2 regions of the Streptomyces sp. NPDC047982 genome follow, and region 1 is predicted to be linked to the other one. Evidence: predicted binding sites of a transcription regulator. Region 1 holds the regulator's gene; the other holds the start of a gene.

Region 1 (6,003 bases):
GCCGCGACGCCGATCAGCAGGTGCTCGGTGGAGACGTAGTCGTCGCCGAGGTCCTTCGCGCGCCGCGCGGCGTCGGCGATGACGGCCAGCAGCTCACGGTTGGGCTGCGGCGGGGCGACGGTCGAGCCGGTGACACTGGGCTGCGCGCCCAGGAGCCGTTCCGTCTCGGTGCGCACCACGATCTGGTCGGCCTCCACGGCGGCGAGCAGATCGGTGATGTTCTCGTTGTCCTCCCCCGCGAGCAGCGCGAGCAGCAGATGCCCGGGGGTCAGATCGGGGTGACCGTCCTTCACGGCCCTGCTGGTGGCCGCGTTGAGGGCGTCCCGGCTCTTGTTGGTCAGCTCGGCGTCCACGTGCGTCATCTCCTCCTTGCGGTGGCTGCTCTCTCCACACACTGACTTAGTCAACGTCTACTAAGTTGAGTCTATTCCACTCAACCCGATTTTCGGACACCCACCGCCGTGCCGGGGCCCTCCCCGCCGGGCCGGGACGGATCACCACCGGGCCACGCCCCGTCCCTCGCTGCGCGCGCCTCGCCGTACGGTGGCGGGTCCCCTCCCTACGCGCCTCGCCGTACGGTGGCGCGCCGACCGATCGGCCAGGGCCGGGCCCGGCGCGCCGTTCCGAGTGAACCGGCCGGACGGGACCACCGCCGCCGCCGGCCAGGAAGGCCCTGCCTACGCTGTGCACATGGCAGTCGACGTGACGAACCCGAGCTCCGAGTACCTCGCGTTCTGGCGCGAGCACCACCTGTGCACCCTGACCACCCCCCGCCCCGACGGCACGCCGCACGTGGTGCCGGTGGGCGTGACGTACGACCCCGCGGCCGGGCTCGCCCGCGTCATCAGCGACAAGAGCACCCGGAAGGTGGCCAACGTCCTGGCGGCGGGCCCGGCCGGCGCCCGGGTGGCGGTCTGCCAGGTCGATCGGCGCCGCTGGGCGACGCTGGAGGGGCGCGCGCGGGTGCGTACCGATCAGGAGGCGGTCGCCGAAGCCGTGCGCCGCTACGCGGAACGCTACGGGCGCACGCCGGCGCCCAACCCGAACCGCGTCGTCATCGAGATCACCCTGGACCGGGCGCTCGGCAAGGCATGAGACCCGGCGGGGATCGAATCCCTGCGGGGCATGAGACCCGTGCTCGGCTCGGCACGGCACGGCACGGCTCGGCACGGCACGGCACGGCACGGCACGGCACGGCACGGCACGGCACGGCACGGCACGGCACGGCACGGCACGGCAAAAGCACAACGGCGCCATCGTGTTCAGGTCACGATGGCGCCGTTGTGTGGGGGAGTGACTGAGCGACGTGTAACGACGGGGGATCGCTCAGGCACTGCGGGGGGTGGCCGAAATGGTCTCTGGTTGGAACAGTTGGTGGTCCCGCCGGTCGAGATTGACGAAGATCATGTCGTACCGGATCGCGCAGCGGACGGGCTGCGGTGCTCCGCGCGGCTTGCGCAGGCAACGGTACGCACGCACTTCGTCGTCTTCTTCGCGCGCGACAACGATGGGGTCGCCGAACAGAGTGACCATCAGCGAGTCGCCACGGCGGGGGAGGGCTGTGACGAGATCGATGAAATGCCAGCCTGATCGGTAGGCCGTGGCCATTTCCCGCCGGAAGGTCCGGTCGTCCGGCGGAATGGTCATGCGCCCGGGTGGTCCGGCGTGGACCAGGCGATGTCACCGGGCGCGGACGCCGCCTGGACACCCCATGCGATGTCGCCCTGGGCGGTGGCCGGGGCGACCCAAGCGATGTCACCAGGGGCCGCGGCCTGAATGGACCAGGCGATGTCACCCGACGCCTGGGTGGACCACGCAATGTCACCCGGCGAGGATGCCGCCTCGCTGTTCCATGCGATGTCGCTGCCGCTCACCGCCCCGAGTCCCAGGGCCGCGGCGAACGAGACGGCAAGCGCCGAGCGAAGCATTCGCTTATACATAGTCGGCTTCGTCCTCACTTGTGGATTCTTCTCCCCCGCACCTAAGACGATGTCCCACCTGGGCACACGAACACCACCGGGTCGATGCATCATGTTCCTGCATGTTCATGAACCTGGGGGGTGGAGAATATGGTCACAAGCGACACAAAGCCGACACATCCTCATGGGATCACCGAACTCTGCGAGCCAGGGGTGCGGCTTTACGCGAGTGCTTTGCGGTCGGGACGTATCGCGAGGAGCGAAGTGGAACCGGCCCCCTGCCTCATGGACTTCGCCCTGCTGCACCCCGACCCCGACGACGCCGACTGGTTGCGCCCCGTACCGCCGTCCGCCGTACTGGCGAAACACCTGCACCCCATCGAACGCGAAATCCAGGAGCGCCGACAGCATTCGGTCCTGCTCACCGAGTCCTTCGAGCCGTTCATGGACATCAGCGCCCAGGATCCGCCGACCACTCACGCCATCACCGTGCTGGAGGGGGTCAACCGGATCAACGCGGCGCTGGACCTCGCCACAGCGGAGTGCCGTTCGGAAGTCCTCACCGTCCAGCCGGGTGGCGGACGCAGCGAGGATCGCCTCAGCGAAGCCCTGGAACGCGGTCTTTCCGTGGTGGATCGCGGTGTCAGCATCCGCACCCTCTACCAGCACACCGTACGGCACAGCCCCGGCACCCTGGCCTACGCCGAGCGCATGGCCGACGACAACGTGGAGATCCGTACCCTCGAAGAACTCATCGAACGGCTCATCGTCTTCGACCGCACCGTGGCGTTCATCCCCGCCCAGGACGACCGCCAAGTCGCCCTGGAACTGCGCCATCCCGGGCTCGTCGAGTATCTGGTCAAGGTGTTCGAGCAGCTCTGGACCCGCGCGGCGCCGCTCCTCGAAGAGGTCAAGTACGACCCGACTCCCGAGGGAATCAGCGGCGTTCAGCGGTCCATCGCCCAACTCCTCGTGGAGGGTCATGTCGACGACTCCATCGCCCGCCGGCTCGGCATGAACGTCCGCACCTGCCGCGCACACGTCGCCAAGCTGTCCGCCGTCCTCGGCAGCAACAGCCGCGCCCAGCTCGGCTATCTGATCGCACGCTCGGGGATTCTGGAACAGGCGCCGGACTGACGGGGTCGCAATCGCGAAACACCGGAGCACCGCCCGGCGCAGCCCCCGGGCCACGCACAACCCGTTCCCGCCCCCGCTCGTCCAACTCCTCGCGCGCACGACCGCGTACGTGACCTACGCATATGCGCGTACACGTGCGTAGACGCGTGACGCGTCACGCTACGCGTACCGCACCGTGCTGCACCGCACCACACCACAAGGAGAGTGAGCTCGCGCTCGGCTCAGCGGCGCCCGCCGGTGCCGACGAACCGGAGACGGACCAGCTCTGGATCGCGGCGCCGTACGACCTCGTTCTGCCGGCCGCGGACGCCGACGGAACGGTGACCGGCAAGACCGTCGATGTGCGGCTCGGGCACGACAACACGCACAACTCCGTGACCGGTGGGCGCCTCACGGTCGACGCCTCCCAACTCGCGGGAGTGGCCGAGATCAGCCGGCCCTCGACCTGCTCACCGGCCACCGACACCCTCACCGCAACCTGCGGCTTCGGGTCCCTGGACGGCTCCCCGTACGTCTCCGTCGCCCGGATAGGCGTGCGCGCCGCGGCCGGTGCGCCCGCCGACGCCAGCCTCGTCGAGGGCGGCGCGAAGGGCTCGGGCGCCACGTTCAAACGACGACCCCGAACTGCGGATCTCGGCCTTCGACCCGCAGCTTTCCAACAACACGGCCGGGTTCACGATCACCGGCAACTGACCGACCGCGGGCACCACGACCGGCTCACGCCGTACGCGGCGTGCCTCCCCACTCCGCCAGCAGCTTCTGCCGCTCCGCCCGCCCGGGCGTTCCGCCCTGCCACGAACGGCCCCAGGCGAGCAGGGCGGCGGGGGTGGCGCGCCCGTCCACGTACGCGTCGAGCAGGTTCTGCGACAACCGGAACTCGGCGGAACCGTAGGAGGTGGTGGGCGCGTACGCGGTCAATTCCACTTCCTCGTCGACGGCTTCGAGGCGTACGAACATGGCCGGGCCGTCGTCGAACCCCCCGAAGGCGACGGTGCTCACGGAGTCCAGCAGGATCCCGGCCACCCGTCCCGGCGAGGACCGTACGGGGGCTCCGACCACCGTCGCTCGCCGGATGTCGCGCCACGCCCAGGTGCCGCGCTGGTCCTCCCCGAGCCCTGTCAGGCCCTCCTCGGTGAGCAGCACGCCGGGACCGGGCTCGTTCGGCGGGGCGCCGATGTGGGCCGACGTTCCGGTGATCCAGAAAAGACCGACCATGGACATGTGCGGTGACTCCCAACTGTGCCGCCGGGCGACCAGCCCGGCCGTGACGTGCGGTGCGGTGCGGTGCGGTGCGGTGCGGCGAGAACGCGCGGGACGGTGACGACCCCGCCCCGCTCCCCGTTCCCCGCTCTCACGAGGCAGGACGCGGTCGAACAGGGGTGGGTTTCGTCCGCGTCCACAACCAGGTCCACGGCGCCGCTCACGCGGGCAGGTGCACCCGGTGAGGCTCCAGCGGCACGCCGCGGAGGAACGGGTCGTGCCGCAGACCACTGGAGCCCACCACAAAGCGCCGGACGCACAGCAGCGTCCACGTACGCCCACGTGGGCTAGGGGCCAACGCTGCGAGCGTGCCCGTCGCCTCAGTCCTTGGGCCGCTTGGGCCGCCAGACCACCAACGCACTGGCCTGCTGCACATCCTGATACGGAACCAGGTCGCGCCGGTACGAGGCGTGCACCTGGGCCTCGCGCTGCCGCATCGCCGCCGCCGCGCCGTCGACCGCCGCCGTGAGCTCGGCGACGCGCTGCTGGAGAGCGGCGACCTGGTTCTCCAGCTCGATGATGCGCTTGATGCCGGCGAGGTTGATGCCCTCGTCCTGCGACAGCTGCTGAACCGTGCGCAGCAGCTCGATGTCGCGGGCCGAGTAGCGCCTGCCGCGCCCGGCCGTGCGGTCGGGCGAGACCAGCCCCAGGCGGTCGTACTGGCGAAGTGTCTGCGGATGGAGGCCCGAGAGCTGGGCCGCGATCGAGATCACGTACACCGGTGTCTCATCGGTCAGTTCGTACGGATTACGTCGTCGGCCGTCCACCTCAAGCTCCCTTCGCCGCCTGGAACAGCTCCGCCCGCGGATCGCTGCCCGCGGTCGCCTTCCGGTATGCCTCCAACGCTTCCCTGGCCTCGGCGTTGAGGTCCTCGGGCACCTTCACCTCGACGGTGACCAGCAGGTCGCCCCGGGTGCCGTCCTTGCGGACCGCGCCCTTGCCGCGGGCGCGCATCGTGCGCCCGTTGGGGGTGCCGGCCGGCAGTTTCAGGGTGACCGGCGGGCCGCCGAGCGTGGGCACCTTCACGTCGCCGCCGAGCGCCGCCTCCGTGAAGTCGACGGGCACGGTGACCGTGAGGTTGTCGCCCTTGCGACCGAAGACGGGGTGCGCGTCGGCATGGACCACGACGTACAGGTCGCCGGCCGGTCCGCCGCGCTCGCCGGGACCGCCCTTGCCGCGCAACCGGATCCGCTGGCCGTCCGAGACGCCCGCCGGGATCCTGACCTGCATGGTCCGGGCCGACTTCGCCCGGCCGCTGCCCTTGCAGACGTCACAGGGGTCCTGGGCGATGAGGCCCCGGCCCTTGCAGTCGACGCAGGGATCGGTGAGCGAGAAACCGCCGCCGGTGCCGCGCGACACCTGGCCGGTGCCGAGACAGGTCGGACAGACCCTGGGGGTGCCGTTCTTGTCACCGGTGCCGGAGCACGCCTTGCAGGGCGCCTGGCTGGACATCCGCAACGGGACCGTGGCCCCCTCGACCGCCTCGGTGAAGCTGAGCGTCACCTCGGACTCGATGTCCTGGCCGCGGCGCGGCTGCGTCCGCGTACCCGCACCGCCCCGGTTGAACAGACCGCCGAAGACGTCGCCCAGACCGCCGCCGAATCCGCCCGCGCCGCCGCCCGGACCCTGGCCCTGGGCCCCTCCGAAGAGGTCGCTCAGGTCGAAGTTGAAGTTGCCCCCGGCGCCT
Region 2 (6,003 bases), on a different contig from region 1:
GCCGCTGGAGGTCGCCCGTGCGCTCGTTGAGCGCGGTACGGACCTGGTCCAGTTGGGCCGTCAGACCGACTGTCTCTACTGCGTCCCCGGCCGGGGACGCCTCTTCCTCCTTGGAGGAGGAGGCGGCGTCCTTCGGCTCAGCTCCATCAGGGGTGGCGCCGGAGGGGACGTCGGGCTTCTCCTCGAAGCCCGAGTTCTCCTCGGTCACACCGCACCGCCCTTGGCGTCCTTCTCGTCGTCCACGATCTCCGCGTCGACGACATCGTCGTCGGCCTTGGCCTTCTGGGCGCCCGGCTGCGGGTCGCCGTCGGCCTGGGCACCCGCGTACATCGCCTGGCCCAGCTTCTGGGAGACGGCCGCGACCTTCTCGGTGGCGGTACGGATCTCGGCGTTGTCCTCGCCCTTGAGCTTCTCCTTCAGCTCGTTGACGGCGGTCTCCACCTCCGTCTTCACGTCGGCGGGAACCTTGTCCTCGTTGTCCTTGAGGAACTTCTCCGTCTGGTAGACGAGCTGCTCGCCCTGGTTGCGGGTCTCGGCGGCCTCACGCCGGCGGTGGTCCTCCTCCGCGTACTGCTCGGCCTCCTCACGCATCCGGTTGACCTCGTCCTTCGGCAGCGAGGAGCCGCCGGTGACGGTCATCTTCTGTTCCTTGCCGGTGCCGAGGTCCTTGGCGGTGACGTGCATGATGCCGTTGGCGTCGATGTCGAAGGAGACCTCGATCTGCGGCACGCCGCGCGGGGCCGGCGGCAGGCCCGTCAGCTCGAACATGCCGAGCTTCTTGTTGTACGCCGCGATCTCGCGCTCGCCCTGGTAGACCTGGATCTGCACGGACGGCTGGTTGTCCTCCGCCGTCGTGAAGATCTCGGAACGCTTGGTCGGGATCGTGGTGTTGCGCTCGATGAGCTTGGTCATGATGCCGCCCTTGGTCTCGATGCCGAGGGACAGCGGGGTGACGTCGAGCAGCAGGACGTCCTTGACCTCGCCCTTGAGGACACCGGCCTGGAGCGAGGCGCCGATGGCGACGACCTCGTCCGGGTTCACACCCTTGTTGGCCTCGCGGCCACCGGTCAGCTCCTTGACGAGCTCGGCGACGGCCGGCATGCGGGTCGAGCCACCGACGAGGACGACGTGGTCGATCTCGGACAGCTGGATACCCGCGTCCTTGACGACGTTGTTGAACGGCGTCTTGCAGCGCTCCAGGAGGTCGGCGGTCAGCTGCTGGAACTGCGAGCGCGTGAGCTTCTCGTCCAGGTGCAGCGGGCCCTCGGCGGACGCCGTGATGTAGGGAAGGTTGATCGTGGTCTCGGTCGAGGAGGAGAGCTCGATCTTCGCCTTCTCCGCGGCCTCGCGCAGACGCTGGAGCGCCATCTTGTCCTTGGACAGGTCCACGCCGTGCCCGTTGGCGAACTGCTTCACCAGGTAGTCGACGACGCGCTGGTCCCAGTCGTCACCACCGAGGTGGTTGTCACCGTTGGTGGCCTTCACCTCGACGACGCCGTCGCCGATCTCCAGCAGCGAGACGTCGAAGGTGCCGCCACCGAGGTCGAAGACGAGGATCGTCTGGTCGTCCTTGTCGAGCCCGTACGCCAGCGCTGCGGCCGTCGGCTCGTTGACGATGCGCAGGACGTTCAGGCCCGCGATCTCGCCGGCCTCCTTCGTGGCCTGGCGCTCGGAGTCGTTGAAGTACGCGGGAACGGTGATGACCGCGTCGGTCACCTTCTCGCCCAGGTACGCCTCGGCGTCACGCTTCAGCTTCTGCAGGATGAAGGCGCTCATCTGCTGCGGGTTGAAGCTCTTGCCGTCCAGGTCGATCTTCCAGTCGGTGCCCATGTGGCGCTTGACCGAGCGGATGGTCCTGTCGACGTTGGTCACCGCCTGGCGCTTGGCGACCTCACCGACCAGCACCTCGCCGTTCTTCGCGAAGGCGACGACGGACGGCGTGGTCCTGGCGCCCTCTGCGTTGGTGATGACGGTGGGCTCGCCGCCTTCGAGAACGCTGACGACGGAGTTAGTCGTGCCCAGGTCGATGCCGACCGCACGTGCCATTTCGATTCCTCCAGGATGACTACTTGAGTGGAACTGACTCAAGGATGCACGACACGCATTCCAGTGTCAACAGAGTTGAGTCGGGCCGACTCAACTATCGTGCATCCACCGCACGCGGCAGCCATCCCGGGACAACACCCGCCCACCCCGCGGGCCGCACAACCTCCCCCCATCATCACGCCATGGGATCGTTCTGCCATAAACCGCCGCGAGTCATACAAACCAGACACTCCGGCCCGGCCGACCCCACCAGGCAGGTGCGAACCGATGCAGAGACAGAGGCAGCAAAGGCAGAGGCAGACACAAGGACAGGCATGGGGGCGGAAGCAACAGGGAGACGGGCGAGAACAGGGGCAGGCACAAGGGTGGGAGCAGGGGCGGGGAGAGGGATGGGAGCAGGGGCGGGGAGAGGGATGGGAGCAGGGGCGGGGAGAGGGATGGGAGCAGGAGCAGAGGCCGGGGCGGCAGCGAGCCCCCCGACGCCCCGGACGACCCCGTCGCCGGTCCGCCGACCGGCTGTCGACGGCAGCCCTCGCCGGACTCCTGCAGCACTTCTCGCGTCGGCGCCCTAGACACCTCCCGGAGTGGCGCCCGGGGCGTCGCCCGTCGGCCGAGCGCATCCTGGACCTGACCCTCGGATCGGTCCTGCTGGCCCTGGCCGCCCCGGTCCTCGCCGCGGGCACCCTCGCCCTCGCGGTACGAAGGCCGCCGGGCGGCATCATCGAGCGCTCGCCCCGGGTCGGGCAGGGGGGCAGGGTGTTCATCCTGCGCACGCTGCGCACCCGTCGGCTGCGGCTGGACGTGCTCTCCCGCCTGCCGCACGTCGTACGCGGAGACCTCTCCCTCGTCGGCCCGGAGCCCCTGTCACCGGACGACCCCCGGTCCCGCCCGCCGAACACCACAAGCCCCAGAGACTCCGCGGACCCTACGAACTCCACGGGATTCGCAGGCCCCGCGGGAACCACCGGCCCCGTCGTCGCCGTCGGCGCGCGACACTGGCGACAGGAACTGAAACCGGGCCTCACCGGCCTGGCACAGATCCGCTGCCGGTCCGGAATGCCGTGGGACGAACCCGCTCTGCTCGACCAGCACTACGCCGAGCACCGAGGAGTGCGCCTCGACCTGGCCATCCTGGTGCGAGCCGTACGGATTCCGCCGCTCCGGGGCCTCCCCTGGTCCGCCCGTCCCGCAAAGACGCACCCGAGCGACACAGATCACCGCCGGTCCGGCTACAGCGCCGCGGAATAAGTGGGTAATGTCAGCACGGACTGATTAAGTTACTGCTTAGTAGATGCCAGTATTCCCTCGTAGACGCTGGATCCCACCCTCGCAGGCCCGAGGAGCCCTCACATGCAACTCGCCGCGATCATCGTGTCGCTGGTGCTGACTGTGGTCGGCGTTGCGCTCATCGCCCGAGCCGTCGCGCAGATCTACCGGTTCGTCACGCTCGGACAGCCGGTCCCGGCAGGCAGCCGTACCGACCATCCGAAACAGCGCACGCTCACCCTGGCCAAGGAGTTCCTCGGCCATACCCGGATGAACCGGTGGGGGATCGTCGGCTTCGCGCACTGGTTCGTCGCCGTCGGCTTCCTGACGCTGCCGCCTACCCTGCTCCAGGCGTACGGCCAGCTCTTCAAGGCCGACTGGGTGCTGCCGATCATCGGTGACTGGGCGCCGTTCGAGATGTACACCGAGTTCATCGGCCTGATGACGACGGTCGGCATCCTCGTGCTGATGGCCATCCGGCTGCTGAACCTGCCCTCGCGGGCCGGCCGCAAGTCCCGCTTCGCGGGCTCCAAGGCGTGGCAGGCGTACTTCGTCGAGTACGTCATCCTCATCATCGGCCTGGCGATCCTGACCCTGCGCGGTCTCGAAGGCGCGATCCACCACGTCGACGGCTACGAGGCCAGTTACTTCATCTCGTACCCCCTGGTCCTCGCGTTCCAGGGCCTCACGCTCGGCACGCTGCAGAACCTCATCTACCTCGTCGCGGCGATCAAGATCAGCACCTCGCTGATCTGGATGATCACGGTCTCGCTCAACACCAACATGGGTGTCGCCTGGCACCGCTTCCTCGGCTTCCCGAACATCTGGTTCAAGCGGAACGCGGACGGCGAGCCCGCCCTCGGCGCGCTGCAGCCGATGACGTCCGGCGGCAAGGAGATCGACTTCGAGGACCCGGGCGAGGAGGACGTCTTCGGTGTCTCCCAGGTCGAGCAGTTCTCCTGGAAGGGCATCCTCGACTTCTCCACCTGCACCGAGTGCGGTCGCTGCCAGTCGCAGTGCCCGGCCTGGAACACGGGCAAGCCCCTCTCCCCCAAGCTCCTGATCATGTCCCTGCGCGACCACGCGCACGCCAAGGCCCCGTACCTGCTGGCCGGCGGCGGCAAGACGATGGAGGGCGAGGAGAAGGCGTCCGCGGAGCAGCTGGAGGACGTCCCGGCCATGGCGCTGGCGGAGGCCGAGCGGCCACTGATCGGCACGGTCGAGGAGAACGGCGTCATCGACCCGGACGTGCTGTGGTCCTGCACCACCTGCGGTGCGTGCGTGGAGCAGTGCCCGGTCGACATCGAGCACATCGACCACATCGTCGACATGCGCCGCTACCAGGTGATGATCGAGTCCGCGTTCCCGTCCGAGGCGGGCACGATGCTCAAGAACCTGGAGAAGAAGGGCAACCCCTGGGGGCTCGCCAAGAAGCAGCGCGTCGAGTGGACCAAGGAGGTCGACTTCGAGGTCCCGATCGTCGGCAAGGACGTCGAGGACCTGACCGAGGTCGACTACCTCTACTGGGTCGGCTGCGCGGGCGCCCTGGAGGACCGGGCCAAGAAGACCACGAAGGCGTTCGCGGAACTCCTCCACATCGCGGGCGTCAAGTTCGCGATCATGGGCGGCGACGAGAAGTGCACCGGTGACTCGGCCCGCCGCCTCGGCAACGAGCCGCTGTTCCAGCAGCTCGGCCAGGAGAACGTGGCGATGCTGAACATGGCGTTCGGCGAGTCCCTCGACGAGGACGGGGGCGTGGACGACCCGACGAAGAAGGCCAAGTCCTCGAAGAAGATCGTCGCGACCTGCCCGCACTGCTTCAACACCATCGCCAACGAGTACCCGCAACTCGGCGGAGAGTACGAGGTCATCCACCACACCCAGCTGCTCCAGCACCTCATCGACGAGGGCCGGCTGATCCCGGTGACCCCGGTCGAGGGCCTGATCACCTACCACGACCCGTGCTACCTGGGCCGTCACAACAAGATCTACACGCCGCCGCGCGAGATCATGGACAAGGTCCCCGGCCTGCGCCAGCAGGAGATGCACCGCCACAAGGAACGCGGCTTCTGCTGCGGCGCGGGCGGCGCCCGGATGTGGATGGAGGAGCGGATCGGCAAGCGCATCAACGACGAGCGCGTCGACGAGGCCCTGTCCCTCGACCCGGACATCGTCTCCACCGCTTGCCCGTTCTGCCTCGTCATGCTGACCGACTCGGTCAACGGCAAGAAGAACGACGGCAAGGCGAAGGAGTCGGTCCAGGTGGTCGACGTCTCCCAGCTGTTGCTGGACTCCGTGAAGACCCCGACCGACCCGGCGGGCCAAGCCGAATCGGCGGACGAACCGGAGCCGGAGCCGGTGAAGTAGACCGCCCGGACCGCCGTGCGACGGAAGCGGCCGGACCTGCCTCGGGGCGGGCCCGGCCGCTTCCGCGTTTCGTACGAGGCCATCCAGCTCTCCACGCAGCTCCGCCTCCGTACCAGCCGCTTCCGCACCAGTCCACTCCCGCACGGCCGGCTCGCGCACGCTTCGCCGGCGCACGGGCTGCGGCCGGGAGTACCGGGGTACCGGGAGTGCGGCGTGAGCCGCGCCGGCCTCTCAGACGTTTCCACGCCCCCCGAGAGCCCCCAGATGGCCGCAGGGGCTCCCCCAGAGCCCCGGAGCTCCCCCAGAGTCCCCTAGGGGATGTCA

Evidence for each region. The regulator HspR, encoded in region 1, represses chaperone genes until heat shock. The targets are predictions, from matches to a motif close to TTGAGNNNNNNNNNCTCAA.
Region 2: the regulator HspR is predicted to act here: its motif matches at 2,122-2,140, upstream of dnaK (molecular chaperone DnaK).

Annotation. Positions count from the first base shown of each region.
Region 1 covers NZ_JBIDBS010000008.1:368-6,370, reverse strand. Annotated here, with positions in the region: gene clpB (ATP-dependent chaperone ClpB) at 1-353, opposite strand, end outside; gene ACGF2V_RS12110 (TIGR03618 family F420-dependent PPOX class oxidoreductase) at 691-1,095, shown strand; gene ACGF2V_RS12105 ((2Fe-2S)-binding protein) at 1,327-1,647, opposite strand; gene ACGF2V_RS12100 (hypothetical protein) at 1,644-1,928, opposite strand; gene ACGF2V_RS12095 (helix-turn-helix transcriptional regulator) at 2,070-3,056, shown strand; gene ACGF2V_RS12090 (hypothetical protein) at 3,278-3,412, opposite strand; gene ACGF2V_RS12085 (hypothetical protein) at 3,774-4,277, opposite strand; gene ACGF2V_RS12080 (heat shock protein transcriptional repressor HspR) at 4,637-5,083, opposite strand; gene dnaJ (molecular chaperone DnaJ) at 5,085-6,003, opposite strand, start outside.
Region 2 covers NZ_JBIDBS010000001.1:448,064-454,066, reverse strand. Annotated here, with positions in the region: gene grpE (nucleotide exchange factor GrpE) at 1-208, opposite strand, end outside; gene dnaK (molecular chaperone DnaK) at 205-2,046, opposite strand; gene ACGF2V_RS01990 (sugar transferase) at 2,563-3,294, shown strand; gene ACGF2V_RS01985 ((Fe-S)-binding protein) at 3,397-5,679, shown strand.